One region of the Paraglaciecola sp. T6c genome, then DNA from elsewhere that is predicted to be linked to it. Evidence: predicted binding sites of a transcription regulator. Region 1 holds the regulator's gene; each other region holds the start of a gene.
The links. Region 1 encodes sigma-54, which starts transcription at its own class of promoters, with help from an activator protein. Its sites were predicted from a motif close to GTTGGCACGNNNNTNGNNT; they were not measured.
Positions count from the first base shown of each region.

Region 1 (10,542 bases):
TAAATTGAAGTGCACGTTGCATTGAATCTGGCTGATTACTCGCTTTCGTTGAATTTTCCGACAATAAGCTCTTCAACAGCATCCATCGCTTGGCGCGCGTCTTTCCCTTCAGATATCACTTGAATTTCTTTGCCTTGGCAACTCTCTAACATCATTAGGCCCAGCACACTGCTTGCTGAGGCACTTTTGTCATCCTGAACAATAGTGACTTCAGCTTCAAATTGATTCGCAAGCTTAACCAATTGAGTCGCCGCTCTGGCATGCAGCCCTAACTTGTTCACTATGAGTAGGGTTTTTTCTAATCGCTCACTCATCGGTTTAACTCGCGATGACGTATTTGCACATCAGGGTGCGAGGTGCTAAATGTTTTGGCTAACATTTCCACTACGTACACAGAGCGGTGCTGACCGCCAGTACACCCGATGGCGATTGTCACATAACTACGATTATTACGTTCTAAATGTGGCAACCAAGTAGAAATCAGATTCTGAATTTGCCAGATAAATTTAGTGACTATGGGTTGTGAGCCAAGAAAAATCTCGACGGGGGAATCAAGTCCAGTAAGGGGTTTTAAATCTGGCTCCCAGTGCGGGTTGGGTAAGAAACGTGCATCAAATACATAATCCGCATCTTTAGGAATACCGTGTTTAAAACCAAAGCTTTCAAAAACCAAAACTAAGCGTGAGCTTTTTTTACCTAATATTCGCTCGCGCACCAATTCGGCCAGCTGGTGAATTGATAATTGATCTGTGTCTATATATAAATCTGCACGTTCAGCTATCGGCGCCAATAACTGGCTTTCTGCTTGAATAGCACCAGACAATGATTTGTTTTGCTTAGACAACGGGTGCAAGCGGCGGGTTTCACTGAAACGCTTAATCAGTACGTCATCGCTGGCATCCAAATACAATATGGTCATTTCCCACGTTGACGGCAAGTAGTCGAGTATTTCCACCAATTCGTTGGGATCTTTGGGTAAATTTCGCACGTCAATGCTGACCGCGACCTGATCGTACTCGTCAGCGACGGTATGGGTCAAAGTGGGCAATAAGTTGACGGGGATATTATCAACGCAGTAATAGCCTAAATCTTCCAGTGAACGTAAAACGATGGACTTCCCTGAGCCTGAACGCCCACTGATGATAATAAGCTTCATAATTAACTGAGTACCTGAAATAATTCTTGGTCTGTGGTTGCACTGCGCAAACGATTTAAAATGTCTTTATCAACGAATTTTTTGGCTATCGCCGACAAGGTTTGTAGGTGCTCTTGGGCCTTTTCCTCTGGTACTAAAATAGCAAAGAAGATATCCACTGGCATGTTATCGATGGCGTCATACTGGACCGGAGGTTGGCACGTTACAAGCACGCCTAGGGCTGACTCTAGCCCTTTTATACGGCCATGTGGTAGTGCTATACCACCACCAATGCCCGTACACCCCATTTTCTCGCGCCCCGCTAAACTGGATAAAATGGTCGCTTGGTCTACTTCAACAAGGTGCTCAGATGCCAATTGACTAATAAGCTCTAAAATGCGCTTTTTGCTGGACCCCTGAACTGCGCATACGACGCAGTCAGGGTGAAGAATATTTGATATTTCCATTATTTACCTGATGGGTTAATGGCGTTTAGCTTTTTCTTTATGCTTGATAACTTGCCGATCGAGTTTATCGATTAGGCCATCTATTGCCGCATACATGTCGTTGTGTTCCATGGTGGCAAATACATCTGCCCCATTCAAATGTATTGTCGCTTCCGCTTTTTGGTTGAGCTTTTCTACATTGAGAATGACGTGAACATTGTTGATCTGATCGAAGTGTCGCTCGAGCTTGGTAAATTTAGTATCGACATAATCTTTTAGTGAATCGGTTACATCCACATGGTGACCAGTAATATTAATTTGCATATCGCCTCTTCCTTCTTTAATCAGCCTACAATAGGCTTTTTCGTTGGTTCGACGGGGGTATCATCAGAGATTCCCGGTACTTTGCTATTGTTCGCCGAGCGACCATGATGCCTTGATCGGCCAACAATTGAGCAATCTTGCTGTCACTTAACGGCTTGCTTGGTTTTTCAGCTGCGACCAGCTTTTTAATCAATGCGCGTATCGCCGTTGACGAGCACTCTCCGCCTGTCTCAGTTGCAACATGGCTCGAGAAGAAATATTTCAGCTCAAATATACCTCTAGGGGTATGCATATATTTTTGGGTAGTAACACGAGAAATTGTAGATTCATGCATATCCACCATTTCGGCTACGTCATTTAGTACCATAGGCTTCATCATCTCAGGCCCATGTTCAAAGAAGCCCATTTGCTGCTGTACTATACAGTTTGACACTTTCAATAAGGTATCGTTTCGGCTCTCAACACTTTTAATAAACCATTTGGCTTCTTGCATGTGTGAGCGAATAAATTGACTATCACTGGTGTTTTTCGCGCTACGACTCATTGCAGCATACTGTTGATTAACGTTCAATTTGGGTAGGCTGTCTGGGTTAAGCTCTACTGTCCAACGGCCATTTTTCTTACTCACTGACACATCAGGTATAACGTATTCTGCTTCACCTTTGATCAAGGCGCTGCCTGGACGCGGATTGAGCGTTTTAAGTAAACGCATGACCTCACGCAAATCATCCTCTTTAAGGCGAGATTTACGCATCAAAGTACGGTAATCCTTGCTTGCCAAAAGGTCGGCATAGTCCCCAATCAAGGTCTTCGCTTCTTCTAACCAGGGTGTATCAGGAGCAAACTGACGCAATTGCACTAGCAAGCATTCTTGTGGTGTACGAGAGCCTGACCCAATTGGGTCGAACATTTGAATACGCTTAAGTACGCATTCCACTTCATCGAGCTCTATTTCTTCATCATCCATGCTGGCCAGAACGTCTTCAGCGCTCATGGTCAAATAACCAGACTCATCGATAGAATCAATGATCGCTGTCGCAATCGCGACATCGGTATCACTAAAATGGGTTAAACGCATTTGCCACAGCAAATGATCTTGAATGTTATCTGTGGTTTCGCCTTGAAAGATCTGTTCGTCATCACCGCCGGCACCACTGGATATGCTAGAGGCAGGTGCGGAAGAAGCGCTGATGTACTCATCCCAAGTGGTATCCGTAGGTAAGTCTTCTGGGATTTCGTTTTTCTCGAACGCTTCACTTGAGTCTAAGTTGTCACTGCTGGTATCAACTATTTCATTGGTATCTTTAGAAGACGGGTCGAGGGAATTGTCATTTAACGCACTATCGCCGGATTCCTGATCCGTAGGCTCTTCAACTTCCAACAGCGGGTTGGAATCCAAGGCTTCTTGAATTTCTTGCTGTAAATCTAACGTAGACAATTGCAACAAACGAATAGCTTGCTGTAACTGTGGCGTCATAGTGAGTGATTGACTAAATTTTAATTGTAAAGAGGGTTTCATTTACTTCTTTATTCTGTCCGTTGCAAACTAAAAAATATGCTGTGGTTGATTCGATTGACTGTAAATGTCTCACCAAGCGCCTGAGTATAATCTCGATAAAATGAGCGGCTTTTTCAGCTTAACTATAGCCTGAATTGTTCGCCTAGGTATACATCTCTTACACGTTGATCACTTAATACTTCTTCTGCCGTGCCAGAAGCGATGAGTTCACCATGACTAACAATGTAAGCTTTCTCACACACATCGAGTGTCTCTCTTACATTGTGGTCGGTTATCAAAACACCAATACCACGGTCACGTAAATGTTGAATAATTTTTTTAATATCATTAACTGAAATAGGATCAACACCGGCAAACGGCTCATCGAGCAGAATAAATTCTGGATCGGCTGCCAGTGCCCGCGCTATTTCTACCCGGCGGCGTTCACCTCCAGACAAACTCATACCAGCACTGTTACGAATATGATTTATATTGAACTCATCGAGTAATGAATCCGCTTGCTGTTCTCTTTGTTCTGCACTGAGCTCTTTGCGTGTCTGCAAGATAGCCATCAAGTTTTGATAGACTGTCAGTTTTCGAAAAATAGAGGCTTCTTGGGGTAAGTAACCAATCCCTAAACGAGCGCGCATATGCATGGGCTGTAGGGTAAGATCTTGCTGATCAATACTGATTTCTCCCTTATCTAAGGGAACCAAACCGACAATCATATAAAACGTGGTTGTTTTACCTGCACCGTTTGGACCAAGTAAACCGACAATCTGGCCAGTGGACACTTCTAGACTGACATCACGCACAACTTGACGCGATTTATAGGATTTAGCCAAATGCGAGGCTTTTAACGTCGCCATTATGGAGTTTCATCCTGTTTTGGTTTGACTTCAGCATCACTGGACTTTTTCGCGTCAGTTTGCTTTTTACTGCTCGCTGATTTCTTAGCTGGTTGAAAAATAGTCGTAACTCGTCCGCTATTTTCACTCTCGCTCTCTCCTTGCGCGACAATTTGTTCAAGTTCCATGTTAAACACTATCGACTCACCTTTTACACTGCTATTGTTCTGCTTCAGCTGTGCATCGCCTTCTAAGGTTAGTGTGCGTAAATCTCTGCGATATTCAATGCGATTGGCTGATGCCTCAATACTGCCCCCTTGCTCTTGTTGTTGAGAGTATTTAGCCGGGCTACCCGTCGCGATGAAAACTTCGTTACCTTCGCCTTTACTCGCGTCGACTTCTACTTCATCGGCATACACATTCAAACTACCTTGATTGATGTGCACGTCTTCTCGAAAGATAGACTTTTTAGTTTTACCGTCCCCGAACTGAAACTTCGAGTCCACTTTTATCGCTTGCGTGAAATCTTCTTTGCCAGCCATGCTTAATGGGGAAAATGATAATGTTGCTAAGGCAACTAAGCTAAGGCTGAGGTTGATAAATGGTTTGCACATGATCAAGTAGCTCATATTGTTGGGTCGTTAAATTGGCTTTAAAACCGTTACTGTTGATGACATAGTGCTGACCAAATATTTTTACTGGTTGGTCAGACACCATGGTTTTATCGATCAAGTTTATCTCGATGAAGTCCGTGCGAATGCTACGAGCAAATCCTTGCTCATCTTGATTACGTATCTCGACATTATTCTCTAATTGGATCCGATTGTCTTCATACAAAGTACCGTCTTTGGCTGATACCTGCCAAGGCGCAGTCTGTGACGCAACAAATATCGTGTATTGAGGCTCTTTGAATAAAGTAAAACCGAGCAAATCAAAGTGTTCCATTTTAGTAGCAAAGACCTGATGGCTCAAACGGCCGTCTTTATCAAATAGAGTGCTTAGCATTTCACTTGCTTGGTAGTTTGGTTGCCAAGCAGATTCGGTTTCAGTTCGCGGTATCAAGTCCTCATCAGCTAGCCAGTCGGGTAAGTTGATGGCGATGACTAATAAAAACAATAACCCAATACTGAGGGTGACTCGATTCATACGCTACTACCACTGACTTTGTTTAACTTGCCTTTGGCGTGCAAAATTAGGTCGCAAACTTCGCGTACAGCACCAAAGCCCCCATTGATTTGGGTAATATACAGAGCTTGTTTCTGTACAAATGGATGGGCATCGTGTGTCGCTACGGCGACGTTACTCAAGGTAAACATTCCCACGTCGGGCATATCATCCCCGATGGATGCGGTAGCGTCTTTGCCTATATTTAACTGGCGCTGCAACGCCAAAAGCGCATCGTTTTTCTGTTCACAACCTTGAATAATATGCTCGACCCCTAACGCTGACATGCGTTTGTGCACTATTTTTGATTCACGTCCGGTAATAACCGCAACGTGCACACCAATGTTTAATAAGGCTTTAACTCCAAAACCGTCACGAGTATGAAACGCTTTCAATTCTTCGCCGTCATTGCCCATGTATATGCGCCCGTCAGAGAACACCCCATCTACATCACAAGTCAGTAATTTAATGCGGGAAAGCTTGTCCATTAATGAAGATGACTTAGCACCATATAACGTATTAACGTCGCCCATTATATCACTCCTGCTGATAACAAGGTTTGCATGTTGATGGCACCGACCGGAAGGTGATTGTCATCAACAATAAACAGTGAACTGATTTTGCGTTTCTGCATGACGTTTAACACCTCAGCAGCCAAGGTTTCTTGAGATGCTGTAACACAATTAGCAGTCATAACACTTTCAATACTGACTGTGTGAATGTCGACTCTGGCATCCAGTACCCGTCGTAAATCACCGTCAGTAAAAATACCCAGCAAACGCCCGTCATCGCCAACGATACCCGCCATTCCTAGCCCTTTGCGCGAAATTTCAAGTAGTGCCTGGCTAATCGTTTGGGTCGTGCCAACCAAAGGCATCAGATCCCCTTGGCACATGATGTCATCAAGCTTAAGTAAAAGCTTGCGCCCAAGCGCACCTCCAGGATGAGAAAGTGCAAAGTCATCCGGCGTGAAACCTCTTGCATCTAACAGTGCCACCGCCAGAGCATCTCCCATGACTAAAGTTGCCGTGGTGCTCGCCGTGGGCGCCAAGCCTAGAGAACAAGCTTCTTTTTCAACTTTAATACACAAATTGACGTCGGCGTGCTTACCTAACGAACTAGCAGGGTTATTCGACATGGCAATAATGGCAATACCACGACGTTTCACCACAGGCAATAGTGCCAATAGCTCAGATGTTTCACCTGAATTAGAAATCGCCAGCAGAACATCTTGCTCTGTAAGCATGCCTAGGTCACCGTGATTTGCCTCCCCTGGGTGCATAAAAAATGCAGGCGTTCCCGTACTCGCTAATGTCGCAGATATCTTATGCCCTATGTGGCCAGATTTACCCATACCGCAAACAACCACTTTGCCTTTGCAGTTTTTCATGAGCTCGCATGCTGCAATAAAATTGTCGTCAATATATTGGGATAACTGCTTGATTGCCTGACCTTCAATTTCAAGCACCCGCAGGGCTGACTGAATATACTCTTGCTGACTCATGCCGCACTAACCTTGGTTAAAAACAAAGTATTGATAAGCGACAAAGCAGCCGAGAAAAGCGACAGCTTCATAACGATTGATTCGGCGAGAGCCTCTTATATTGAAACAAAACAGCACCAGCAAAATGCTCAAGCCCAACATAGTGTAAATATCTCGACTTGCTGCATCTGGGTCGACAGCCCCAGGAGATATCAAACCAGGCATGGCCATGACGGCTAATATGTTGAATATATTCGATCCAATGATGTTACCTAAGGCGAGATCATCTTCCCCTTTTAGCACACCAGCAATGCTGGCAGCCAATTCGGGCAGACTGGTGCCTATGGCAATAATGGTCAAACCAATCACCAAGTCACTTAGGCCAAAGTGGCGAGCTATTTCCACCGCTGATTCAACCATGAAATGCGCACTGAGGGGCAATAATACCAAGCCCACAAACAACCAAATCACCGCACTTTTTGTCGGCACACCGTCTGGTACTTCGTCGTGAGTCTCTTGCTCTAAAGGATCGCCCTTTTCCATGTGGTATGACATCCACGCCAAACCGCCTATAGTGAAAAAGAATAGGATAAACAGCACTATGCCTTCGTTTAGCGACAAATATAAATCAGCCAAGAAGTAAGTCGCAAGCAGAGACACGCCTAGCATCACTGGCATTTCACGTTTTAACGTCGTCGATGCTACCGTCAAGGGTTTCAGTAAAGCGGTTAAGCCCAGCACTAACGCGATGTTGGTGATATTGGAGCCTATCGCATTGCCGATGGCCGTATCTGTGTTGCCATTAAGCGATGCAGTGGCAGAAACCATAATTTCTGGCGCTGAAGACCCCATTGCGACTATGGTTAAGCCGATAATCATGGGTGAAATGCCCATATTTCTTGCTAACGCAGATGAGCCGAATACGAATCTATCCGCGCCCCAACTTAATACGACTAACCACAACAAAAATAATAACGCTTCAACTATCACGAAAACTCACTTGTTTTTATACCAATATCTAATTGTCGCAAAAAGCACTGCCTTTGCCTATTCATTGTGTGACAAATAAACCAGCGCTACCTAATTAAAAATGAACGAAAAAACCATTCATCTGGTCATCTAACTAATACGTTAGTTGACACTATTATGTTTAATCGTTTGAGCAAGCGTTTGGCGGGCTAAGTAACGTTCTAAAAATACGAATATAACTTGTTACTTTTAGGTTTTGAGGTTTGCCCTTGAAAAAACATATAATGTCGCCAATTACCACAACCCTATATTATTAGTATTTGGTTCATCTGATAGGAAGACAACAGGCTTAATGGAAAATTTGCTAGAAATAGACAACCTGACCTTCTCGCGAAGCGGTCGTATTATCTATGATGATATCTCCTTGCGTATCGTAAAAGGGAAAACCACCGCCATTATGGGTCCAAGTGGTATTGGTAAAACCACTATGTTGCGCCTTATGGGTGGGCAACTAAAACCCGACAGCGGTGATATTCGTTTTAAAGGCGAGTCTATTCAAAGCATGAAACGAAATCGCCTGTTCACTGTTAGGCGCCAAATGAGCATGTTATTTCAAAGCGGTGCGTTGTTCACCGATATGTCAGTTTTCGATAACATTGCATTTCCGCTTCGTGAACATACTAAGTTGTCTGAGTCAGTGATTAAGACGTTGGTGCTATTGAAGCTGCAAGCGGTGGGACTGCGCGGCGCGGCAGACTTAATGCCTGCTGAGCTGTCTGGCGGTATGGCGCGCAGGGCGGCGTTGGCCCGCGCTATCGCTCTAGACCCAGAGCTCATTATGTACGATGAGCCTTTTGCTGGGCAGGATCCTATTTCGATGGGTGTGCTAGTCAAATTAATAAAAGCGTTAAACGACTCATTGCAACTTACTAGCGTGGTTGTGACCCATGATGTGACCGAAGTACTCACGATAGCGGATTACATCTACATATTGGCAGAGAAAAAAGTGATCGGTAGTGGTACTCCCGAACAAATAAAACAGAGCGATTCGCCACTAGTACAACAGTTTTTAAAAGGACAAGCAGACGGCCCCGTGCCTTTTCATTATCCTGCTGACGATATTGAACAAACGTTTCTAGGAGCCAAATAGATGCAGTGGTTGGCAAGTATCGGACGCAATACAATCGACACAGTCGGTTCGTTTGGACGTGCTTTTTTGATGTTGATGGGGGCTATTATCGCCAAACCTCAATTTATCAAAAACACGCCATTAACAATAAAACAAATTTACGTGGTTGGTGTTCAGTCACTGTTAATCATTGTGGTATCAGGATTGTTCATTGGCATGGTTATGGCGCTACAGGGCTATACCATATTAGTAGACTATGGCGCCGAAGGCAGCTTAGGTCCGATGGTCGCACTTTCTTTACTGCGTGAATTAGGCCCTGTTGTAACAGCATTGCTATTTGCTGGTCGCGCTGGCTCAGCTTTGACAGCAGAAATTGGACTGATGAAAGCCACCGAACAACTCAGTAGTTTAGAAATGATGGCGGTAGACCCACTTCGTCGCGTAGTTGCACCGCGTTTATGGGCAGGCATTATTTCAATGCCAATGTTGGCTCTTATTTTCAGCGCGGTAGGTATACTGGGAGGTCATTTAGTTGGCGTTGACTGGTTAGGCGTCGATGTAGGTAGTTATTGGTCTATCATGCAATCGAGTGTCGACTGGAACGAAGATGTCGTGAACGGCATCATTAAAACCCTCGTATTCGCCTTTGTGATTACTTGGATAGCTATTTTTAAGGGTTATGATGCAGTTCCTACATCGGAAGGGATAAGCAAAGCCACCACAGAAACCGTGGTATTTTCATCTTTAGCAGTGTTAGGACTCGACTTTATCCTGACTGCATTAATGTTTGGTATAGAGTAGGAGTGGAAAAGTAATGTCGTCACGCAAAGCAGAAATCATGGTTGGACTGTTTGTGGTATTGACCTTAGCAGCAGGGCTATTGCTTGCGCTTAAGGTGGTTAACCAAGGCATGTCAAGCGGTACTGGCACATATACCCTGTATGCCAAATTTGACAATATTGGCGGCCTTAAGGCTCGCTCAGCGGTTAAAGTCGGTGGCGTTACGGTCGGCAGAGTAGACAACATCAGTCTCGATCCAGACGGTTACACACCGGTTGTTGAATTAAAAATTTATCAGGAATACAACAAGTTTCCAGAAACAAGCTCGGTTTCGATCCTGACCTCGGGTTTGTTAGGTGAGCAATACGTGGGCTTTCAGCCAGGATTTAGTATTGATGGAATAGCAGACCTCGCTGAAGGCGACTACATTTCAGATACCAAGTCAGCCCTTGTCTTAGAAGACTTAATTGGCCAATTCCTATTCAGTAAAAATGACTAATTGATTGATAACTTTGGACTTAAAATACCTCATGAAACACCTAACACGAATATTTAGTGCTGCACTTATTTTAATTTTTAGTAGTGTTGCCACTGCAGAAGAGGCTAACCCTTATAAATTACTAGAAGACGTTGCCTCAGAAACCTTTGCCAGAATCAAAGATCAGCACGCTGAGATACAGAAAAACCCAGAAATTCTAAGGGACATCATCGAGCAGGATCTTCTGCCCTATATCGACTACAACTTTGCCGCACTTAAGGTTTTAGG
Region 1 covers NC_008228.1:648,660-659,201, reverse strand. Annotated here, with positions in the region: gene PATL_RS02940 (HPr family phosphocarrier protein) at 36-314, opposite strand; gene rapZ (RNase adapter RapZ) at 311-1,156, opposite strand; gene ptsN (PTS IIA-like nitrogen regulatory protein PtsN) at 1,159-1,602, opposite strand; gene hpf (ribosome hibernation promoting factor) at 1,618-1,905, opposite strand; gene PATL_RS02920 (RNA polymerase factor sigma-54) at 1,931-3,424, opposite strand; gene lptB (LPS export ABC transporter ATP-binding protein) at 3,547-4,272, opposite strand; gene lptA (lipopolysaccharide transport periplasmic protein LptA) at 4,272-4,793, opposite strand; gene lptC (LPS export ABC transporter periplasmic protein LptC) at 4,834-5,397, opposite strand; gene kdsC (3-deoxy-manno-octulosonate-8-phosphatase KdsC) at 5,394-5,948, opposite strand; gene PATL_RS02895 (KpsF/GutQ family sugar-phosphate isomerase) at 5,948-6,919, opposite strand; gene PATL_RS02890 (calcium/sodium antiporter) at 6,926-7,888, opposite strand; gene PATL_RS02885 (ATP-binding cassette domain-containing protein) at 8,220-9,017, shown strand; gene mlaE (lipid asymmetry maintenance ABC transporter permease subunit MlaE) at 9,018-9,797, shown strand; gene mlaD (outer membrane lipid asymmetry maintenance protein MlaD) at 9,811-10,275, shown strand; gene PATL_RS02870 (MlaC/ttg2D family ABC transporter substrate-binding protein) at 10,307-10,542, shown strand, end outside.

Region 2 (10,542 bases), 230 kb from region 1:
ATTCATTCAGCTCACTGCGCGCGCCTAGGCGCACACCGCCACCACCGTCGTTTTCATTTGGCGCTAGATTTTGTAAACATACACGTATTTCAAAGTCACCTTGTTGATGTTTTAACTGATGCGTTAGCGAATGAACACTGCGATTGCCACCAGGGTTAATGCAATGAGCATGACCTTCTTTTACTTGCCAATCTTCCATCGGGTTAGCCCAAAACTCGCCCCCAAGCCAAACACGATCATGGGTTTGCTGCCAATTATCCTGCATTTGAGTAACGCGCTCAGCGTCAGCATTTACCGCTGATTTTGCTAGTGTGGTATCCGCTTTTTGATTCTGCAACGAGCGAGCACAGCCTGCACTGGCTGCAAGCACTCCGGCTCCTACCCCTGCTCCTACGAATTTAAGTGCGGCCCGGCGCGACATAATTTCTGGTTGCGTACAGTTATCATTGCTACTTTTCATCTGGGATCACTTTGAAAATTGTTTATTGTTAACATTAATTATACAAAGTAGAAAACAAAAAACCACTACTTTTTTGACTTTTATGAATACGGTTTCCCTCTCACGTGCTCTGTCCCCAAAGGGGATATTCCAACATTGTAAAAGCAAGGTAACATTCAAAAACAAATCGCTCTGGCTACACCCAAGTAAAATTAATTGCTACACTACTGTCTTTACATACAGTCACATTACCTTAAGCACCATTTCAATGATCCTATATATAGCGGAGAAGCCCAGTTTAGGCCGTGCAATTGCGCAAGGCTTCAGCGGTCAGCAACAAAAGCATGATGGCTATATCACCCTAGGAAATGGCGATTGCGTCACTTGGTGTATAGGTCATTTGCTGGAACAAGCTGAGCCTGATAAATACGACCCTGCTTACGCAAAATGGGCTTTGCAGCACCTGCCTATCGTGCCGCAAGATTGGATATTGGTACCCAAAAAAGGCACCAGCAAACAGTTATCGGTCATAAAACGTTTATTGAAAACAGCATCTCAGGTGGTCAACGCGGGGGATCCAGACCGTGAAGGTCAGCTTTTAGTGGACGAAGTCATCACCTACTGCAAAGTTAAGCGCGATATTATCGATAACGCTGGGCGTTTACTGATCAATGATTTAAACCTAAACGCAGTTAAAAAATCCTTAACTAATATTCGCCCCAATCGTGAATTTACTGGCTTGTCCATCTCTGCCCTTGCACGCTCAAGAGCGGATTGGTTATATGGGCTTAACTTAACCCGTGCTTACACTCTGCTCGGCCAGCGCGGCGGCTACTCAGGTGTGCTGTCGGTCGGCAGAGTACAAACCCCAGTACTGGGTTTAGTGGTCAGGCGGGATGCAGAAATAGCCCAGTTTAAATCGAAACCCTTCTATGAAGTCATGGCGACGCTCGCCACTCAAACCGAGCAACCATCCCAAACGTTCACAGCAAAATGGCAGCCAAGTTCAGCTTGCGAGCCTTATCAGGATGAAGAAGGTCGCGTGATTGTTAAGAAACTCGCAGAAACCGTGGTCAATAAAACGCGGGGCCAACCGGGTGTCGTTGAGTCTTATACGGTGAAGGATAAACAAAGTCCGCCCCCCCTGCCCTATAACCTGTCGGCGCTGCAAATTGATGCGTCGAAACGCTTTAACTTGTCACCTAAGGCAGTGTTGACTGTGTGCCAGTCTTTGTACGAGCGTCACCAGTTAATCACCTACCCCCGCTCTGATTCGCGTTATTTACCCATGGAGCATTTCAGCGAAGCGACAAAAGTATTAAGCGCCATTAAAGCCAATGCACCAGAGCAGCAAAGTGCCGTGGAGAATGCGAATAGTAAATTGAAATCAAAAGCATGGAACGATAGCAAAGTAGATGCTCACCATGCGATTATTCCCACCTCTCGCAACAAGGCCATATCAAGCTTAAGTGGCGATGAGGCGAAAATTTATCAATTGATTGCTACCCAGTACATCATGCAGTTTTATGGCCCCCATAAGTATCAAGAACAAGTAGCCGTGGTGACGATCGCTGGGGGGACCTTTGTAGCCAAAGCAAAAGCCACCACAGATAAGGGCTGGTTGGTATTAACCAAGCAAAACGGCGTAGCGATCCCAGAGAACGGCCAAACAAAAAACGAACCTGCATTACCAACCCTGGTGAAAGGCCAAGCGCTCGATTGTGTTGACTCTCAGCTAGTGGAAAAGCAAACCTCGCCCCCTAAACACTTCACCGAAGCGACCTTACTTGCCGCCATGACAGGCATCGCCCGCTATGTGCAGGACGCTAACATCAAGAAAATTCTTAAAGACACAGACGGTTTAGGCACAGAGGCAACCAGAGCCTCGATTATTGATTTATTGTTTAAACGACAGTTTATGCAAAAAAGTGGCAAGGAAATACACGCCACACCCACGGGCAAGGCGCTGATATATGCCCTGCCCAGCGAATCAACCCAACCCGATATGACCGCTATATGGGAGGCCAATTTGGATAAAATTTCCCAACGTAAAATGCGTTATCAAGATTTTATGCAACCTCTTACGCACACCATTGGCGAGTTAATTAACGCCAGTCAGCGCATCGATACCAGTCAGTTTGCAGGCCTTGCCTCAACCAAACCTGCGTACAAAAAGAAGTGGCGTAAGAAGAAAAAGGCCAGTTAGTATGCTTCTCTATAAAAGCCGCTAGCGCATAGTGACGCTAGCGGTTTCTTATGTTTTGCAGATGCCGCAAAATAGCAATCCGCAAATGTTAATCACAGAATTATGACTATTTACGACGACGTAACGCAATGCCGAATAAACCTAGCGCTAGCAAAGCTAACGAGCCAGGAGCAGGTACGTTGGTTGCGTCAGGAGTTGTGGTTACGTTAGTTGGTGTAATGCCATTGGCAAAAACGGTAGCTGAGCCTTCAACGTCTAATATCCCATACAAAGATGAGCGAGGTCCATCGCCGTAGAATTTGAATCCCCCCCAGCTTTGACCATATTCTAATGCACCATCAAAGTAGCTATACCAATTCAACGTATTTTCTCCGTCCTCAAAGAAGTCATCAATATCCCCGTACAAATCTTGAGCGGTATTCACTTCATCTTCATAACCGTATAATTTTTGTGTTTGCCAATTAGAGGCATCGATCGTCATCGCATTGTAGCTGACGTATTGATTTCCAACCCAAGCATCAAGTTCTTCATCAATCCATGCGACGGTGTCCACATTGGTTATACCAAAACCCACTAATGTACTGTTCTCTAGATTATTGGTCACTGTGTATGTTCCAACCCCTTTACCTGCATAATCAGGTTCGATGTCACCATCATCACCGCCACCGCAAGGTATTGAGGAAAGAATAGTATCATCACAAATTATCCCTAAAGTTGGCGAGTCAAGACGTTGCACAGTAGTACTTCGCTCAGAGTTTAGCGCGGTACTTGCCTCAGAATTTACCTCAGAACTTGGCTCAAACGTTTCGGTAAAATAAATACCGTTCAGGTTATCCACATCATCGATCAGTGTGGCATTAGCATGAACGCTAGGTAAAGTGAGACCAAGAACTAGGAATATTTTATTTAAAGATATCAATTTCATTACTGCTTCCATATGAATTATAAGTACTTTTAAGTGCATCGGGATAATTTGACGCGACGGCCCTAAGCAATAAACCAGCCAATAAATAAAATATTGGTAAATCAATAATTTAGACAAACCCCCATTATGTAGTGTAAAGAAGTCCGACAAGTTAAATAAATGATTATTATCGGTATTTATCATATGAAGCTATTTACTATGACCAATCTAAAGTTAGGAATATTAAATTCCAAACTATCGTTTCTTGGATGCCTCGACTGCATATTAAATGCTCTTCAAAAGATTACCTGATATGGCGTGACGAGCCTTATGTGATGCTGTGACATACAACCACCATAGGGATGGCTTTCCTGCTTCTGACAATTGATTACATAGGTTGATGGCGTTTTGGTTATATTTTCACTGCAGTTAAGACACTGTGATTTTCAGTGAACAGTATCGCATCACATTTGAAATTTCATATATATTAAATTTCAAATTTAATTCTAGAAAGTCCATTTAGAACTAGATGTAAGCGCGTCAGACTCAAGCTGTAGCACTGCTCTTCATAGCAACAGTAGCGACCGGTTGTTTCTCGGTTGCTTGAATGAGTAAGCACAGCATAATCAATAACATACCAAACCAGCCCAGCGGTGAAATCACCTCACCGACAATCAGTACGGCCAGTATTGCTGCTACCACTGGCTCCATTAAGGTAAGCAACGAGGCGCTACTCGCTTTAATATGGCGCAAGCCATACCCAAAGGCGATATAGCCTAACGTCATGGGGATCAACGCCATATACAATGATACAAGGGCATTACCTGGAGAGCTAAACAAGTTATCCCCAGTGAAGAATAACGACGGTAACAACACCATAGCGCCTAAGCCAAAAATGCTTCCCATGGCAGCTTGTGAATGCACGCCATTGTCGATCATGGTGCGCGCGGCCCAAGAGTAAAACGCATACGTTAGGCCGGCTAATAATCCTAATGCAATCCCCCATACTTGTCGCTGCTGGGCTACTTGCTCTTCTGACACCCCACTAGCCGCTATTTCAGTCGCGTGCGGTTCGCCATAAGCAAGTAACGCGATCCCAATCAAGCCAATCAGAACACTGATCAACCAGCGCTTCGTTAGATGAAACGCTTTGCTAAAAAGACACTCCAACAAGGCAGCAAATAAAGGCGCACTAGCAATGGAAACAACCGTACCTACCGCCACACCCGCCATGCGCATGGAACTATAAAATGCCAATGGATAAATCGCCAAAGCCAATGCACTCAAGAGCAGTAGTGTTTTTTGTTGCAACAGGTTGGCTACATTAGCTTTTAGTTTACGACGGGCTAATATAGCTAGCATCATTCCCCCCACACCCATCGCAAAAGCCCCTATCCCTAATGGGCTGATACCGGGTGCGAAGCTTGCTGCCACGCCTGTTGTGCCCCAGAGCACAGAAGCAAATAAAATTGCCATTACTCCGTATTGATATTGAGTAAAGCCTCCGCGCATCGCCAACATTTTCCTATTCCGTTTTGAGCAAATCGTGAGAGAAGCATAAACAATTGGCAAACTGATTACTTTGCCAAAAAGACGCAAGGCTTGTTTAAAAAGACGTGATTATTAGGTTTGTGCAAATGCCCGAGGCGATAACCCAGTGTACACAGAGAAACGCCGACTAAAGGCCGAAAGGTCGCCATAGCCCACTTTTTCAGCCACAAGCTGCACTGGCAAGTCAGTATGCGCTAACAAGGCTTTGGCCTTTTCCATTCGAAGTCCAGTAATGTACTGCTGAGCACTCATGGAAAAGCTGGCTTTAAAGCGCTTTTTGAATTGCGTTGGGCTTAAGCAAGCCAGCGCGGATAGCGTATCAATGCTCATAGGCTGTTCAAGATGTTCATTGATCCAGCCTTGTACTATACGCATTTGTTTATCAAGGGTATGCATTGCCCGTTGCTGACTCAGCAACATACTAAAAACATCGAGAATAGAATGCTCAATACCGCTATCGATCTGGTGCTGTAATTGTTTTTCAACAAACAATAAAAAACTCATCAAAGGCGGGGAAATAGAAAATACAGCCAGTCCGCTTTCAAGTAAGTGGGCGGGTAATGTGGCTAAGTCGGCCACCATAAAACGTGCAGCTTCATCCGCTTTGAAACCATGTTCTGTGCCACTAGGCACAACCACACATTCCCCCACGGTCACTTTGCCTGTGTAGCTGACCATATCAATCACTATGCTGCCCTGAACGGGCAGCACCAGCTGATGGTGGTTGTGGTGTACATGGCTTTGAAGTTGCTTGGTGTAAGCACGGATACTCAGGCTGTTGTTCATAACGGCAATGCATCGTAAAAACGGAAAAACAGTATAACGTTAGTTTCTTAGAGTTTGAAAGCGTGCCATTTGGATAAGGTTGCCGCTATGGGTATAACACCGAAGGAAGCCACGTTGTCAGTCCCGGTATAAAGGTGACCAGCATCAATACGATGAGTAAGGGTACCAAAAAGGGCAAGGTTGCTCGGGCGCATGTTTCAAAAGGAACGTCGGTGACCCGAGATAGCACATACAACACCATGCCTACAGGAGGCGTCAGTAACCCGATCATTAGATTGAGCACCATCATCACCCCGAAATGCAAGGGATCAACCCCTAAACTGACAGCAATGGGCAGCAGCACTGGCGTCAAAATGGTGATGGCGGCAATTGTCTCCATAAAGCATCCGACTATGAACAAAATGAGCGTCATCAATAATAATATCGTGACTTTATTATCGGTAAACGCCAACATCCACTGGGTGAAATCAGTGGTGATATGCTGTGTGGTTAACACCCATGAAAAAACAGCCGCAGCCCCAATAATCAGCATGATAATACTGGTCGTTTCTATGGTTTCTATGCTGACTCTCAATAAGGTTTTGAGGTTCAGAGTTCTATACACCAGCCCTCCCAAACACAGAGCATATGCGCTGGCGGCAATAGCCGCTTCAGTCGCAGTAAAGAGTCCAAATAAAATGCCACCAATAATCAATACTGGGGTCATCAGGGAAAGAAACGCCCGTTTAAAGGTGCTTGCGCAGCGCACCACTGAAAAACCATGGTCTTTTGGGTATTGACGTTTTTTGGCATACCAAGCCACCATCAACATTAAACTTAATGCCATCACCAACCCAGGAATTACCCCTGCGGCAAATAGCTTTCCGATTGAAGACGAAGACATAACCGCATAAATAATCAAAGGCAAACTAGGGGGAATAATTGGTCCTATTGTAGAAGATGCCGCCGTTAACCCCACAGCGAATCCAGCGTCATAACCTTGGTCTCGCATTGCTTTGACTTCAATGGCACCTAACCCCCCCGCGTCAGCGACCGCAGCACCAGACATACCGGCAAAGAATATAGATGCCCCCACATTCACATGGCCTAAACCACCGCGTAACCAGCCCACCAGCGCATTGGTAAAATCGAAAATACGTTGGGTTATTCCTGCACTATTCATCAAAGCACCAGCGAAGACGAAAAAAGGGATCGACAGCAGCGGGAAGCTATTCATGCCTCCTAGCATACTGTGCAGCACAACAAGACTTGGTACGCTGCCATCCACCACAATCGCCAACATTGATGCGAGCAATAAAGCAAACGCCACAGGTGTGCCGCTAGCAATTAACAGCAGCAAAGAAATCAATAACACCGCGATCACCATACTTACGCCACCTCAGTCATATGTGCCTGACGCATTGAGCACCAACGGTGCTTTATCACTAAAACACTTCTACCAGCCATTAAGAGTAAAAACAGCGTGATGAGGGCATAAAACCAACTCATTGATATGGGCAGCGAAGCCAGTGTGTAAAGCGACAAGGCAAAGCCAATTTGGCTGGCATATACCATTAACAGCAGCACCACAGCTAAATTGAGCGAAGCGATGCACAGTTGCAGCACACTAAGCATTTTGACGGGCAAGTATCTATGCAACAGGGTGACGCCAATATGCGCATCGTTTTTGGTGGCAATACTCGCCCCTGAAAACGCCAGCAAAATAAGTAAGTAACGGGCCAATTCTTCCGACCATCCTAGGGAAGCATCGAGAGCGTAACGACTGAAAAATTGTGCAAACAATAAAATGGCGAGTCCCCAAAATATAACTAAGCTAATCACCTCCTCTAAACGGATCGGCAAATCAACAACTGGCTGTTCACTATGGTTTATATCGACTTCTGATAAGGACATACTCATTTACCTTCACTATTTAGCTGCAACAAACGTTGATAATTTTCTCGCCCTACGATAGGCAAATAGGGCTCATGAAGGGCCAAGGTAGCTTGGCGAAAGGCATGCGTATCAATTTGATGAACCTGTATCCCTTGGGTCTCAAACCATGCCACCAACTCAAGTTCGATGGTGCGGGTTTCATCAGATACACGGGCAGCGGCTTGTCTTAATACCGTACTAAAAATATCTTTATCTTCTGCGCTTAGCATTGCCCATCTACGTTGACTAATAATGCTTAAATTTGAGCCCAACATATGCCCAGTGAGACTAATATGTGGCTGCACTTCGTACAGCTTTTTGGCCTTTATCGTTGGTAGGGGATTCTCTTGTGCATCAACCACACCCTGTTGCAGTGCCATATACACCTCAGAAAATGCAATTGGTGTTGGGTTGGCGCCTATGGCCGTAGGGAACATTTTAAAAATAGCCGCGTTGGGCACGCGTATTTTCAAGTTTTTGCTGTCAGTTAGGCCAAGCACGGCCGCGTGAGACGTCACGTGTCTTGCGCCGTAATAGTTATTGGCCAGAATTTGATTGCCCTGCGTGATGTCTGCATAGCCTTTGGCCAGCTCATCAAACAAATCACTTTCGTTGAAGCGTTGCCAATGTTCATAGCTAGCATAGATATAAGGTAAATCGGTTAGGGCAAAAGGGGGAAATAGCTGAGCAACAAAACTGGTTCCAGTATAAATAATGTCGACACTGCCTAAACGTAGGCTTTCATTAAGCGCCGCTTCTTTACCCAGCATAGACACTGGGAAGACCTGAATGTCGTAGCGCCCTTTAGTGCGCAGTTTTATTTGCTCAGCGGCCCACACGGCCTGTTTATGCAAGGGCTCGCTAACCTCGTAGACGTGCCCCCAAAATAGCGTTTGTGGTGAGGCAAATACATCAACGGATGTAAAAACCCCTAAGACAAAAAATAGAAAGCTACGCATCGACTGTCAAACAACTCAACTGGTTAATTGTTAACAATAATAAGACAAATGTTAGCAAGTTGCAAAAATAGTTAGGCACGTTTGCTTGCCGAGTATTTCAGATTAGCCGCTCTCAAATACAGTTTTTATGGCCGTTACTGAGGAATTTGAAATACGCAGAGTGGTGATCATAACGACAAAACACAGTGCAAACGGAGCATCAATGCAGCGCTAGTTCGCTGAGGTAATAAAGCCCCTTTATCCAATTAACCCAATTAACCCAAGCGGCGCAGAATGTCAGCTCACCAGAGCAGGTGTTAGTGCTCATTGGGCTAGCGCAATTGTAAGATTAATTTTCTATCGCCCCTATTCGAAACCAAACCTTGTAAGCTGATTCAATCGCTCATTTTCAAACTCAGGAGATAATGATGTCTGTACCTCAAGTCGCGCTAGTCACAGGTGGTTCTAAAGGGATCGGGGCCGCAATAGTACGTAGACTATCGACCGATGGCTTTGCTGTCGCAGTCAATTATTCCAAAAACCCGGCGCCCGCAGACGACTTGGTGAAGGAACTAAAAGATGCGGGATACGCGGCGTTAGCGGTTTGTTGTGATGTAGCGAATAGCGATGGTGTTAGCCAAATGTTCGACAAAATAGAAAGCGAACTGGGTCCTGTGAATGTACTAATCAATAATGCAGGGATCATGAAAAATGCGCCCGTGGCACAAAGTGAAGAGACGGATTTTGACCAGCAAATCGCAGTCAATTTAAAAGGCACATTTAATACCCTAAAGCAGGCGGCTAACAGAATGCCAAATGGGGGCAGAATTGTGAACCTATCTACCAGTGTTGTCGGTTTAAAACTGGAACAGTACGGTATCTACGCAGCGACAAAGTCAGCAGTTGAAACCATGAGTGCAATTTTAAGCAAAGAGCTGCGCGGCAAGGACATCACGGTGAATGCGATAGCACCAGGCCCCACAGCGACAGACTTATTTTTGGATGGAAAATCGCAAGAACTGATCGACCGCTTGGCTAAAATGAGTCCGTTAGAAAGATTAGGCACACCGGAGGATATTGCCCGTGCGGTGGCATTTCTAGTTAGCCCAGACGGCGCATGGATAAATGGCCAAGTACTCAGAGCAAATGGCGGTATCGTCTAGGCTCAAGCGACGTAAATATAAAATGCCCTCCTACAGGCTATCGCTTGTTAGTCAACAATGCTTAGCCTTTCATCGGCACTGACTTTTCTTTGTCAGCACTATCTCGGCTCATTCAAAGTAAAACGCTGAGATTCCTTTACACAAACGTGGAGATGTTCAGCGTTATCATGTCACGCTATTCGATTTCGCTTAGCCGTTTGGTAGTGTCAATTCAGTGATTTTCTTTCTGGCAGTTTTGCTAGAGCGACCTTGAAATGCATTGAAACATGCTGCTAAACCAGCGCTACAGCTTCTTATACATCCACATTGCGAAAACAGGTGGTTCCAGCATTCGCTCAGTGCTTAACAAGTTACATTGGCACGACCCTACGTACTACCTTATGTTCCCTTGTCACAAATCAATACCAATCCGCATTAATTAAGTGCCCGCCTCAGAATGCGTCCAGCGGTTTTTGATTAAGGCGTCGCTATGTAGTAATGGTTGTTCCCTTTAAAATAGTGAGAAGGCAGAGCAAATTTCCTCGCCACTGCGGTGCCATTACAGCGAAAGAGATGCTGTCAGATGCTTTTTTCAATCAACTCTTCAAATTTGCCTTTGTACGTAACCCTTGGGATCTTCAACGCTGGTTTCACACTTTGTT
Region 2 covers NC_008228.1:880,245-890,786, reverse strand. Annotated here, with positions in the region: gene PATL_RS03970 (alkaline phosphatase D family protein) at 1-460, opposite strand, end outside; gene PATL_RS03965 (DNA topoisomerase III) at 708-2,645, shown strand; gene PATL_RS22340 (PEP-CTERM sorting domain-containing protein) at 2,752-3,570, opposite strand; gene PATL_RS03955 (DMT family transporter) at 4,096-5,070, opposite strand; gene PATL_RS03950 (AraC family transcriptional regulator) at 5,173-5,886, opposite strand; gene PATL_RS03945 (TRAP transporter large permease) at 5,972-7,252, opposite strand; gene PATL_RS03940 (TRAP transporter small permease) at 7,255-7,779, opposite strand; gene PATL_RS03935 (sialic acid TRAP transporter substrate-binding protein SiaP) at 7,782-8,759, opposite strand; gene PATL_RS03930 (SDR family oxidoreductase) at 9,164-9,901, shown strand.
Region 2: PATL_RS22340 (PEP-CTERM sorting domain-containing protein) is a predicted target of sigma-54. The motif match lies at 3,635-3,653, and genes of this name have one in related genera.

Region 3 (10,542 bases), 2.0 Mb from region 1:
GTCATGTCAGTGTTACCGCATCAACTGAGAAAAAACTTGCGGTATGCGAAAAGTATGGCGCCGATCGACTGATAAATTACAAAACTCAAAATTTTGCTGAATGTTTCGAGCAAGGCGGAGTCGACGTTATTATTGATTTTGTTGCAGGGGATTATTTGAATCGAAACTTAAAAATCCTCAACGCTGATGGAACGATAGTGTACTTAGCTATGTTGGCCGGTCGCTATGCCGACAAAGTAGACATGGCCCTGATGCTTGCGAAACGCGCCACCATCACAGGCTCTACACTGCGAAGCCGGAGCGACGAATACAAAAGCGTTTTAATACATGACTTTTGTCACAGATTTTTGGCTGATTTTGACAATGGTGCTTTAAGACCTGTTATCGACACCCAATATAACGTAAAAGATATTGCTTTGACGCACGAACGCCTTGAACGAAATGACACCATGGGTAAATTGGTTGTTAGTTGGAATTAATCTATCTCGCTACAAGGTTGCTTACTTGAGGCGATGTTAAATGTCTTAAAAGATGTGTGGCGCACGTCTCGTGATCAATTACTTGGGAGGTAGGTCACAGATTTATCATCGATTGTTTGAAAATTAGACTATGAAATGGAAGGTTAGAGACAATAGAGAGTCTCTAACCTCATTTTATCGATTACAACGTCGATAAGAATTATTGCTGTTGAAGCACACTGAACTCCTCTTTAGAGACAAATCCATCCTTGTTGCTATCTAATTCGTTGAATATAGTGGCCAAAGTAGTATCAATACTGGCTTCTTTTGCACTTAACATATTGTCTTCGTTTACATCTAAAGCAGCAAAAATATCCGTTGCGGCAAATGCGCCTACTGACGTTAGGGCGAGAACACCCGCTATAATAATTTTTTTCATTCGTTTCTCCACGTTATTTAAGAATGTCGTTTACTTTGTAAGGCACTAGGATTGATTTAACGTTACGCTGATTTTAATAGGCTACAATCTTGCGACCAAGGCAATAAGGGTTTAGTTCTCTAACTCACTGGCGCTAAGGTAACCATCCTTGTTTACATCTAACTCGGTAAACACCGAAGACAGGGCCGCATCTGAGGAGGCTTCTTCTAGGCTAATGCGACCGTCATTATCCGTGTCTAACGCGTCCATTATATCGTCTTGTGCCAATACACAGTTTGAGGCGAAAAGTAGGCTAGTAATAACAATTAACTTTTTCATCTTATCGATTCCTTATGGCTAAATATTTAGCTAGGTTTTCGTAGCGATACCTGATTCTATTGAATCCGGTCTGACAAATTTAAAGAGCGAACTTGCTCGGTGGTTCAGATCGGGTAGAAGCATTTATATATATGCCGAACTCGCTCATAAACTCAGCTAAACGGTTACACGCTTCATGCCAACTAAGAATAGTGCATAATTTTCAACGAGTTATAAGGGGGGGAGCGGCCTAGATACAAAGTGGACAATGATAATTTAATGTTATAGTGCTAAAACAGTTACACAAATTCCGGGTTGAAACAAAAAGTGTTAAATATCAATTGTTTAAATGGAGTTAAATTGGTTACGCGTAGCGAAAAAGCAACAAAATAAAGAAACATTTTGTGTGCATTGTCTCATTTATTTTGTCGCCAAAGGTAAGAAGGATTTGGCAATTTAACGTTTAGGTAAATTGCTGATCCACATCGTTTGATATGGTGCTAGTTCAATGAAACTGTCTGCAGCATAAATGGGTTGCTGCGTCATTAAGTCTATCCACTCGTCGGTGCCTACTAAGTTAATATCACTTAAGTGTATTTCTTGTATCTCATCACAAATATTACTGATACAAAATATGCTTTGTCTTCTATCGATACTCTGACGCCAGAAACCAAATACTTTGCTTCCTAACTGCAAGGTAAATTGTGTAGCGTTGGGGTGAAATGCCACCTGCTGGCGGCGTATGGTGAGTAGCTCACCCATGGCCTTCAATACGCGTTGGTGTTGGGAGTAGGGCGATGCTAATTGCTTCTGTAATTCAGTATATTGCCATTTGTGACGATTTATAGCGCGGTTATGACTGGTATTTTTAACCCGTTCGTAATCATTACCTGTAGCCAATAAACTGTGAATATAGATCCCAGGGATCCCTTCTAAACCAAGCATAATCGCATGGGCGCACATAAAACGCTGGAAGCCCCATTTATCCGTTCCCTTCGTTGTCCCCTGAAGAGCGTCATATAATGCAATATTAATTTCATACGCTTTTTGCTGCCCATTTTCAGAAGCACGCCACGAAATTCTGCCGCCAAAATTCTGCATAGTGTTTACGAGTACCGTGAGCTCCTCGTCTTCTAATAAGCCTTCAGCTGGTCGTAGGCCGATTCCATCATGGGATGCAATAAAATTAAAATAGGTAGTGCCGTTTTGCGCTGGGGGCATGCTCATTAACCATGACTTCAGGTAATGACAATCACCCGTAATGAGAGTATTTACCAACAATGGGGGCAAAGAGAAATTGTAGATCGCATGAGCTTCATTGGCATTTCCAAGGTAAGCTAAGTTTTCTCTATTTGGTATATTCGTTTCTGTGATAATAATCACATCTGGCTGCGCATGTTCAATAAGTGTGCGCAGTAATCTTACCACTTCATGGGTTTGTTCTAAGTTGATACAAGGTGTGCCAAGTTTTTTCCATAAAAAAGCCACGGCATCCAGCCTGAACAGCCTGACGCCATTATCCAAATATTGACGAATGATTGAAACGAAAGTTTCTAACACTTTGGGATTACGAAAATCAAAATCAACTTGATCGTGACTGAATGTGCACCAAACATGCTCGATACCTTTTGCTGTTTCAGTCTCACGTAATAGAGGAGACGTACGAGGCCTGACCACATTTGATAAGTCTTCATCTGGACTTGCCGTGTAGAAGAAGTCGCTGCCTGGTCCTTCGCCCTTAATGAAGTTATCAAACCAAGCGCTTCGCGAAGAACAATGGTTAATTACCACATCTGACATTAACCTAAAGTCTGTCGCGATCCGTTTGATGTCTTCCCAATCGCCTAATGCTTCGTTCACACTAGAATAGTCGATCACAGAAAAGCCATCATCTGAACTGTAAGGAAAAAACGGTAATATATGCACGCTGTTCAAGTTCTTCGCACAGCATTCATTTAAAAAGGTGTAAAGGGTCGTTAATGGCTTCTCCCCAGGCGATTCAATTGAATCGCCATAAGTGATCAGCACGGCATCTTCTTGCGTCCAATTATTGTGGTGGCGTAAAGGAGGTGCGATTGATACGTCCTTTTCAAACCCCATCGTAGTCAACAGATCTTGGGCGAATGTTTGATAGGTAACACTCAGCTCAACCTCATTGTAAATAACAGCCAAATGATGTTCGACTAACTCGGCTAATTGGTCATAAGTACTTTGCATTGCTTCACCATTCATTATTGTTGTTCTAAAGGGATTCTTTACACTCGTTATAATCTTGTTCAACAGCGTCTTTTAGCCGCTCCAATACATTAGGCATAGCACTTACCACACGGTTCCAGCTTGGGATGAATGGGGTTTCCATTGGATTATCTAAGAAACTTTCGCCTGCCTTCATAATGTTCTGGGCAAACAACTCAACCGCTTTTTCTTCGTTGTGAATATCCAGTGACAAGCCATTCATGATGGCATCGTTATGATAGGTTTCGACAAAATCTAAAGCGATTCGGTAATACGTCGCTTTGATAGAACGGAACGTTTCCATGTTGAACGTTTCACCCTGAGTCGCTAGCTTTCTAAACATGGCCTTGGTAATGTCGATAGACATTTTCGACAAACCACCTGCGTCATTGTCAGCTGAAAGATCTTGATGCTTATGATCATATGTTTTGGCAATATCTGCTTGGCACAGGCGATTGCTTGAATAGTTTCTGTGCATTTCTGATAACACACCAATCTCAAGACCCCAGTCGCTAGGAATACGAATATCATTTAAAACGTCGCGTCTGAAGGAGAATTCGCCGGCTAGGGGGTAGCGGAAGCTGTCCATAAAATCGAGATAATCGGTGTTGCCAATCACACGCTTTAACGCTCTGAGCATGGGGGTGACGAGCAATCGTGATACACGACCATTAATTTTGCCGTTAGCAACACGAGCGTAATAGCCTTTACAAAACTCATAGTTAAATTGTGGATTCGCTACTGGATAAATCAATCGCGCTAGCAGGCTTCTGTCATAGGTTAATATATCGCAATCATGTAGCGCGACTGATTCAGCCGTGCCTGTGGCAAGAATGTAACCCATGCAGTACCAAACATTACGGCCCTTTCCTAACTCTTTTGGCGCAAGGCCCATTTGAGCTAGCTCTTCGTCCAACGCTTTGAGACGAGGTCCGTCATTCCACAAGATACGGTGGTTCTGTCCAAGTTTGTCGAAAAAGCCCAGTGCATGCTTGTATTGTTCTTTATCTGCTCGGTCTAAGCCGATAACGACTTGAGAAAGGTAGGGGACTTTAGAAATCTCTGAAACAATATGCGGTAACGCCTCTCCTTCTAGCTCAGAAAACAATGAAGGTAATATGAGCGCCATCGGACGCCTCCTAGCAAAACTCACTAGTTCTTTTTCTAAATCTTCAACGGGTCTTTCAGATAAGTTATGTAATGTGGTAACAATGCCGTTTTGATAAAAGTCAGCCATGATGATTCCTTTGGTTCTAGGATAAAAATAATAAGTAAATTAATAAAAGTTGAGCTTTAGACTAACTTTCATTGATCAGAATTTTAGATAAACATTCAGTCCAGCCTGAAGGTCCTTCTAATGTACTATCGTAGACACCTGTTGTTCTCTCAAGTGGTGGAAACGAATGGGTGGGTGATTTAATACGTACCGCAATGTTACTGGCTTCCAGCATAGCCACATCATTGTTGCTATCGCCTAACGCGACACTCAAAGTTGCACTGTGCCCAATATGACGTTGGAATGCCGTGACTAACCATTGCAAGGCAATTCCTTTATCGCATAGTCCTGACACACCAAGAAAGCGACCGCCTTGTAACACGGTAGCACCCAGTTGCTGCAACTGAGTGACAAACTCGCGCTTTCTATCTGGCGACCCGAGCCATTTAACGGGCTCACTAAACATACGGGTGTTGGCCAGCTTTGCATTATTAGGGCTAAGTCCGGTGTGCTCTATGAGTTGTTGCTCGCCCATGGTAGAAAACTGCAAAAACTCTCCTGAAAAGTCACTTTCAACACTGGCAATTAATGCCAGCCAATGCGAGCGAGGTTGAGCAAATTCTTTGACCCAAAAGCCTTCTATGCTCTTTGTACCTTCGGGCTGTGTCTTCATTAAATGCTGAGGGATAAAAACCGCAGCGCCGTTTTCTACGATAAGTGGACCATTAAGTTTTAGCTCTGCCATAAGAGAGTCTAATTCTGCTTTGGTTTTGCTTGTGGTAGGGATGACTGGAATGTGTTTGCTTCTAAGGACATCCAGCATGTTCAGTGCTGGCGCATAACTGTAAGTGTTATGATCCAACAATGTGCCATCCATATCGGTAAACACGAGTAACTGTTTAAGCATGAACACCTCTTCGTGTAAGTGCAGTGATTCTGCGCGCTGAATTTAAACTGAACACGAGGTCACATTTTTGTGGCAGCGTTGATAAACCATGTTCAGTTAGGCGTTGATAATATTGTATGAAGGCTAACACTTGCTCATCGCTCATTACTTTGCTTCCAGTACTAGAATCTGCGGTCGAAAGGGAGGCACGTAATTTGTGCTCTTGTTCCAATCGCCACGCATAGACGCTCTCAAAAGAAGGTGCCTTGAGCATCACCCAATAATCCATGTTCGCATAAAGTGGTACGTAGTTTTGCGCCAATTGTTTATTAACGAATCGGCGCCACACACCCGTCTCATCTTGTTCGTCTTCAAGGGCATTGATGGGAGCGATAAGTTGTGCCTCATTCTGTGCTTCAACGCCCCAGCACCAACCTTCAAAAATAACCACATCTACCTGTCCGTCAATCTGTTGCCATTGACTCACCGGAGCGGGATTGTCATCGGCTTTATTAAACCGAGGGATTGATGTGGCAACGCCGCTGTGTAGCGATGAAAGCACCTGTGACGCTAATGCTATATCGTGTGTGCCTGGCACACCGCGTGTTTTGAATAGTGGGTGCACCTTGACGGCAATAGCATTGCGCTGGGATTGATCCAGATAAAAGTCGTCAAGTGACATGACAACCACTTTTAAACCATGCTCTTGTGTAAGGTAACTGGCCAGAAACTCGGATAATGTTGACTTACCAGACCCTTGGCATCCATTGATGCCTAAAAAATAGGGCGCGCATGCACCAGATTGGTGCTTGGCGATGTTTTCAGCAAGCGGTATGTACCATTTTCTTGCATCGTGTAAAAAGTCCTTACTTAACTGATGTTTATCAGTAAATTCGGTTAACATATTTACGTTCTCTCCCTTGTTATGCACCAATGTTGCTGCTCATTAACCATATTCAATATGCTATGACACATCTAAGCAATCAACATACATGCCAATCACTATCAGTGAGTATGCTTGGCTGCTATTTCTGGGCTAAGGGGCATGAATTTTAAAAGGTGAGAAGCGCAGTGAGTATCTATTGCGTTAATATAGTGAGGTATGGATATAACGCTAAAAAACGCACGCGCTAAACAGACTTCGTCTTTGCGCCAGGGTGATGAGTGTCACATACATATTTGTACACAACTCTTAGGCTGGTTAAACTCAGCGCTAATAGCTTTAAGCGCCCTAAGTGTGGTAAAAATAGTGGGTCGAAATTAATAAAGTAGATATACAGGTGGTTTAACTCCGAGCCTTCATACCTAAATCAGAAGACAAGGTATGTTGGCCGCGAAGTGCGTTCGCAAGAATGTGTCATTCGCCAGGGTTGTGAGAGAAATCAAACAGCCTCCCCGTAAGTGCCAAGGCGATAAGGCCCGGCAACTTCAATTTGGAAAGGTGTTAGTGAATATGTTGCAAGATAAATTTGGTCGCCGGTTTCATTACCTGCGGCTGTCCATTACTGATGTGTGTAATTTTAGTTGTGAGTACTGTCTACCTGATGGGTATCAGTGCGATACCGACAGGGATTTCTTGTCTCTGATTGAAATTACACGCATTGCAGGTGCCTTTGCGAAACTAGGCACCAGCAAAATTCGTATAACGGGTGGCGAGCCTTCGCTACGAAAAGATTTGCCAGACGCTATTCGTGCCTGCGCAAATACCCCGGGCATCAAGCAGGTCGCGATCACGACGAATGGTTATAAATTACCTGATCATATCGACAGCTGGGTAGAAGCTGGCCTGACACAAATGAATGTCAGTATTGACAGCTTGGACCCCCGTATGTTCGCGTCTATCACTGGCCACGATAAACTAGATGTTATTCTGCGCGGAATTGATAGAGCCGTAGAGCTTGGGGTGACAGTGAAAGTCAATGCTGTTTTGATGCGCCACTTTAACCAGCATGAGTTATCCGCGTTCTTAAAGTGGATCAAAACAACCCCAATTACGTTGCGCTTTATAGAATTAATGCAAACCGGTGATAATCAATTGTTTTTTGATAAGAACCACGCCTCTGGTTTGCCCATTAAAGAGCAACTTATCAGTGAGGGATGGCAGCAAATTATTCGCGATAAAGCCGCGGGGCCAGCGCAAGAGTTTGCTCACCCTGACTTTAAGGGGCGTATTGGTCTTATTATGCCCTATAGCAAAGACTTCTGCGCGAGCTGTAACCGTCTTAGAATTTCAGCCTTGGGTAAACTGCACCTGTGTTTGTTCAGTGAACAGGGCCTTGATATACGTGAGTATATTGCTGACGATGATACCCAGCGTTTACAAGAAGAGTTAAGGACACTCCTAGGAGATAAAAAATCCACTCACTTCCTGCATGATGGTTATACTGGCGCCACTAAGCACCTTGCAATGCTGGGCGGCTAACACTTGATGCGCTTTCATGTACGTTAATCAAGTCAACATGACGATTGATGTTGGCGAAAGCTCATCAACGTCGATATCGCCTGATGACAACAGCATGAGTGTCATTGGCTTGGTGCTCGCGGGCGGTTTGTCATCGCGCATGGGGCAAGATAAAAGCCTGCTTCGGCTTAAAGACAAAAATCAAACCTTACTCAGTCATGCACAAGATCTATTAACCCATGCCGGAGTAGGGACAGTATTAGTGAGTGGCAAAGAGCCCGAGCAGATCCATGATATATATCCAGATTGTGGCCCTTTAGCGGGGGTCCACGCGGGGATGAGCTATCTCGCTGAGCGACATCCTGGGCAAGTTACCGAACGTAGTGGTGATGATGTGCAGCAGGCCATGGGACTATTAGTGTTGCCGGTAGACATGCCAAATGTCACTCCAAACACATTGAAAGCATTGGTATCTGTGGGCACGCAAAGCGACGTGATCGTGCATTTCACAGGGTTTAATTTACCTGTTTACATCCCATGTAAAACTGACTTATTTACATCTTTAGAATGTGTATTGCGCGAAGGTAAATCATTGTCTTTATTTAATATGTTTGAAAAAAATCACGCCAATGCAATAGCTATTCCTGGTGATATTCATCCAAACGAGTTTGATAATATTAACTCGCCAGAGCAGTGGCTTGAATTAAATCGAAGCTTTACTTCGGGCTAAATACCTTGACTCAGTGCTTAACGATAACCAGCGGTGCAGTAAAAGTTGCGGACTATTCGCTACTAAACAATTTTGTACGTTGCTCAAAACGTACTCCAAAAATCTAGGATATTTATGGGACACACGAACAATTCAGATGTTATCTCACTCAATATTGCGGTACTGACTGTGTCAGATACGCGAGATGAAGATACGGATACATCCGGTGCTTACTTAGTGAGTGCATTAGAAGCCGACGGACATCGGTTAGTAGATAAGCGTATTGTAAAAGATGATAAGTACCAGCTCAGAGCGAGGGTATCTAACTGGATCGCCTCAACTGATGTACAAGTAGTACTGGTCACGGGTGGCACAGGCTTTACGGCTAGGGATACTACACCAGAAGCCTTATCGGTATTATTTGATAAGGAAATTGAAGGGTTTGGTGAACTATTTAGGTACATATCCTATACGGAGATTGGTACCTCTACAGTGCAATCCCGCGCTTTAGCAGGCATGGCCAATGGTACTGCAATATTTTGTATGCCTGGCTCCACTGGAGCATGTCGAACCGCGTGGACAGGCATATTGCAGCAACAACTCAACTCAACTCACAGGCCTTGTAATTTCATCGTGCATTTGAAAGACGTTAATGCAACACCTTGTGAAACTCGGGGGTAACGGATGGCGCAAGATAAAATGTTGTCCCACGTTAATCAGCAAGGCGAAGCGAACATGGTGGATGTCACCGATAAGTCAGTTACGCAGCGCGTTGCTTATGCTCAAGGCAGAGTATTGATGTCGCCACAAACATTGTCTCTCATTAACAACAAGCAACACGCCAAAGGAGACGTCTTTGCTGTTGCGCGTATCGCAGGTATTCAGGGCGCTAAAAAGTGCAGTGATTTAATTCCATTGTGCCATCCGCTAATGCTAACCAAAGTGCAAATAGACTTTACAAACCTTGAAGATAACAGTGGCATCGAAATTACGGCTATGTGCAAACTAGCGGGACAGACAGGGGTAGAGATGGAAGCTCTTACCGCGGTTTCTGTCGCCGCGTTGACCTTATTTGATATGTGCAAAGCGGTGGACCCATCAATGACCATCGACGGAATTAAAGTGCTCGAAAAGCAAGGGGGCAAAAACGGTCATTGGCAACGAAAAGAGGTTGCAACGTCATGATCAAGGTTCTCTTTTTCGGTCAATTGAAAGATCAAGTACAAACTGGCTCAACAGAGGTCGCCGAGTCCGTGGGGGATGTCGCTAACCTGAAGCAGACTTTGGTGTTACATCACCCTCACTGGGGCGAGTATCTATCCGCTGATGCCACTCTGGTTGCTGTTAACCAGGTAATTGGCAATGAAAAAACGTCACTGGTTGATGGGGATGAAGTCGCGTTTTTTCCGCCTGTAACGGGGGGATAGAAAGTGAGTGATATCATAGCGGTTCAAACAGAAGATTTCGATCATGGTGTACTTTACGACGCACTCAGACAAGACAGTCTAAGCAATGGCGCTATCGTGACCTTTAGTGGTTTAGTGCGAGATTTTAATCAAGGGCTGGCAGTGGGGGACTTGTTTTTAGAACACTATCCGGCCATGACCCAAATCAGTTTGCAGCAGATTGTATCGCAGGCTCGGGCTCGTTGGGGTCTTGGTAAAATCATACTTATTCACCGTGTGGGGCATTTGGCTCAGGGAGACCAGATTGTTTTCGTGGGTGTGACATCGATGCATCGTAAAGATGCCTTTGAAGCTGCGCAATTCATAATGGATTATTTGAAAACAGAGGCTCCCTTTTGGAAAAAAGAATCGACAGCGTTAGGGGAAAAATGGGTTCAGGCAAATATCAGTGATACCGCAGCACGTCAGCGATGGACTAGCGATGAGTAAGCTCAG
Region 3 covers NC_008228.1:2,605,012-2,615,553, reverse strand. Annotated here, with positions in the region: gene PATL_RS11060 (NAD(P)H-quinone oxidoreductase) at 1-479, shown strand, start outside; gene PATL_RS11055 (EF-hand domain-containing protein) at 679-897, opposite strand; gene PATL_RS11050 (EF-hand domain-containing protein) at 1,009-1,215, opposite strand; gene PATL_RS11045 (sugar phosphorylase) at 1,651-3,426, opposite strand; gene PATL_RS11040 (hypothetical protein) at 3,437-4,666, opposite strand; gene PATL_RS11035 (HAD-IIB family hydrolase) at 4,728-5,552, opposite strand; gene PATL_RS11030 (kinase) at 5,545-6,435, opposite strand; molybdenum cofactor riboswitch at 6,809-6,959, shown strand; gene moaA (GTP 3',8-cyclase MoaA) at 6,985-7,953, shown strand; gene PATL_RS11020 (molybdenum cofactor guanylyltransferase) at 7,970-8,662, shown strand; gene moaB (molybdenum cofactor biosynthesis protein B) at 8,777-9,322, shown strand; gene moaC (cyclic pyranopterin monophosphate synthase MoaC) at 9,326-9,826, shown strand; gene PATL_RS11005 (MoaD/ThiS family protein) at 9,823-10,068, shown strand; gene moaE (molybdopterin synthase catalytic subunit MoaE) at 10,072-10,536, shown strand; gene modA (molybdate ABC transporter substrate-binding protein) at 10,529-10,542, shown strand, end outside.
Region 3: PATL_RS11030 (kinase) is a predicted target of sigma-54. The motif match lies at 6,513-6,531, and genes of this name have one in related genera.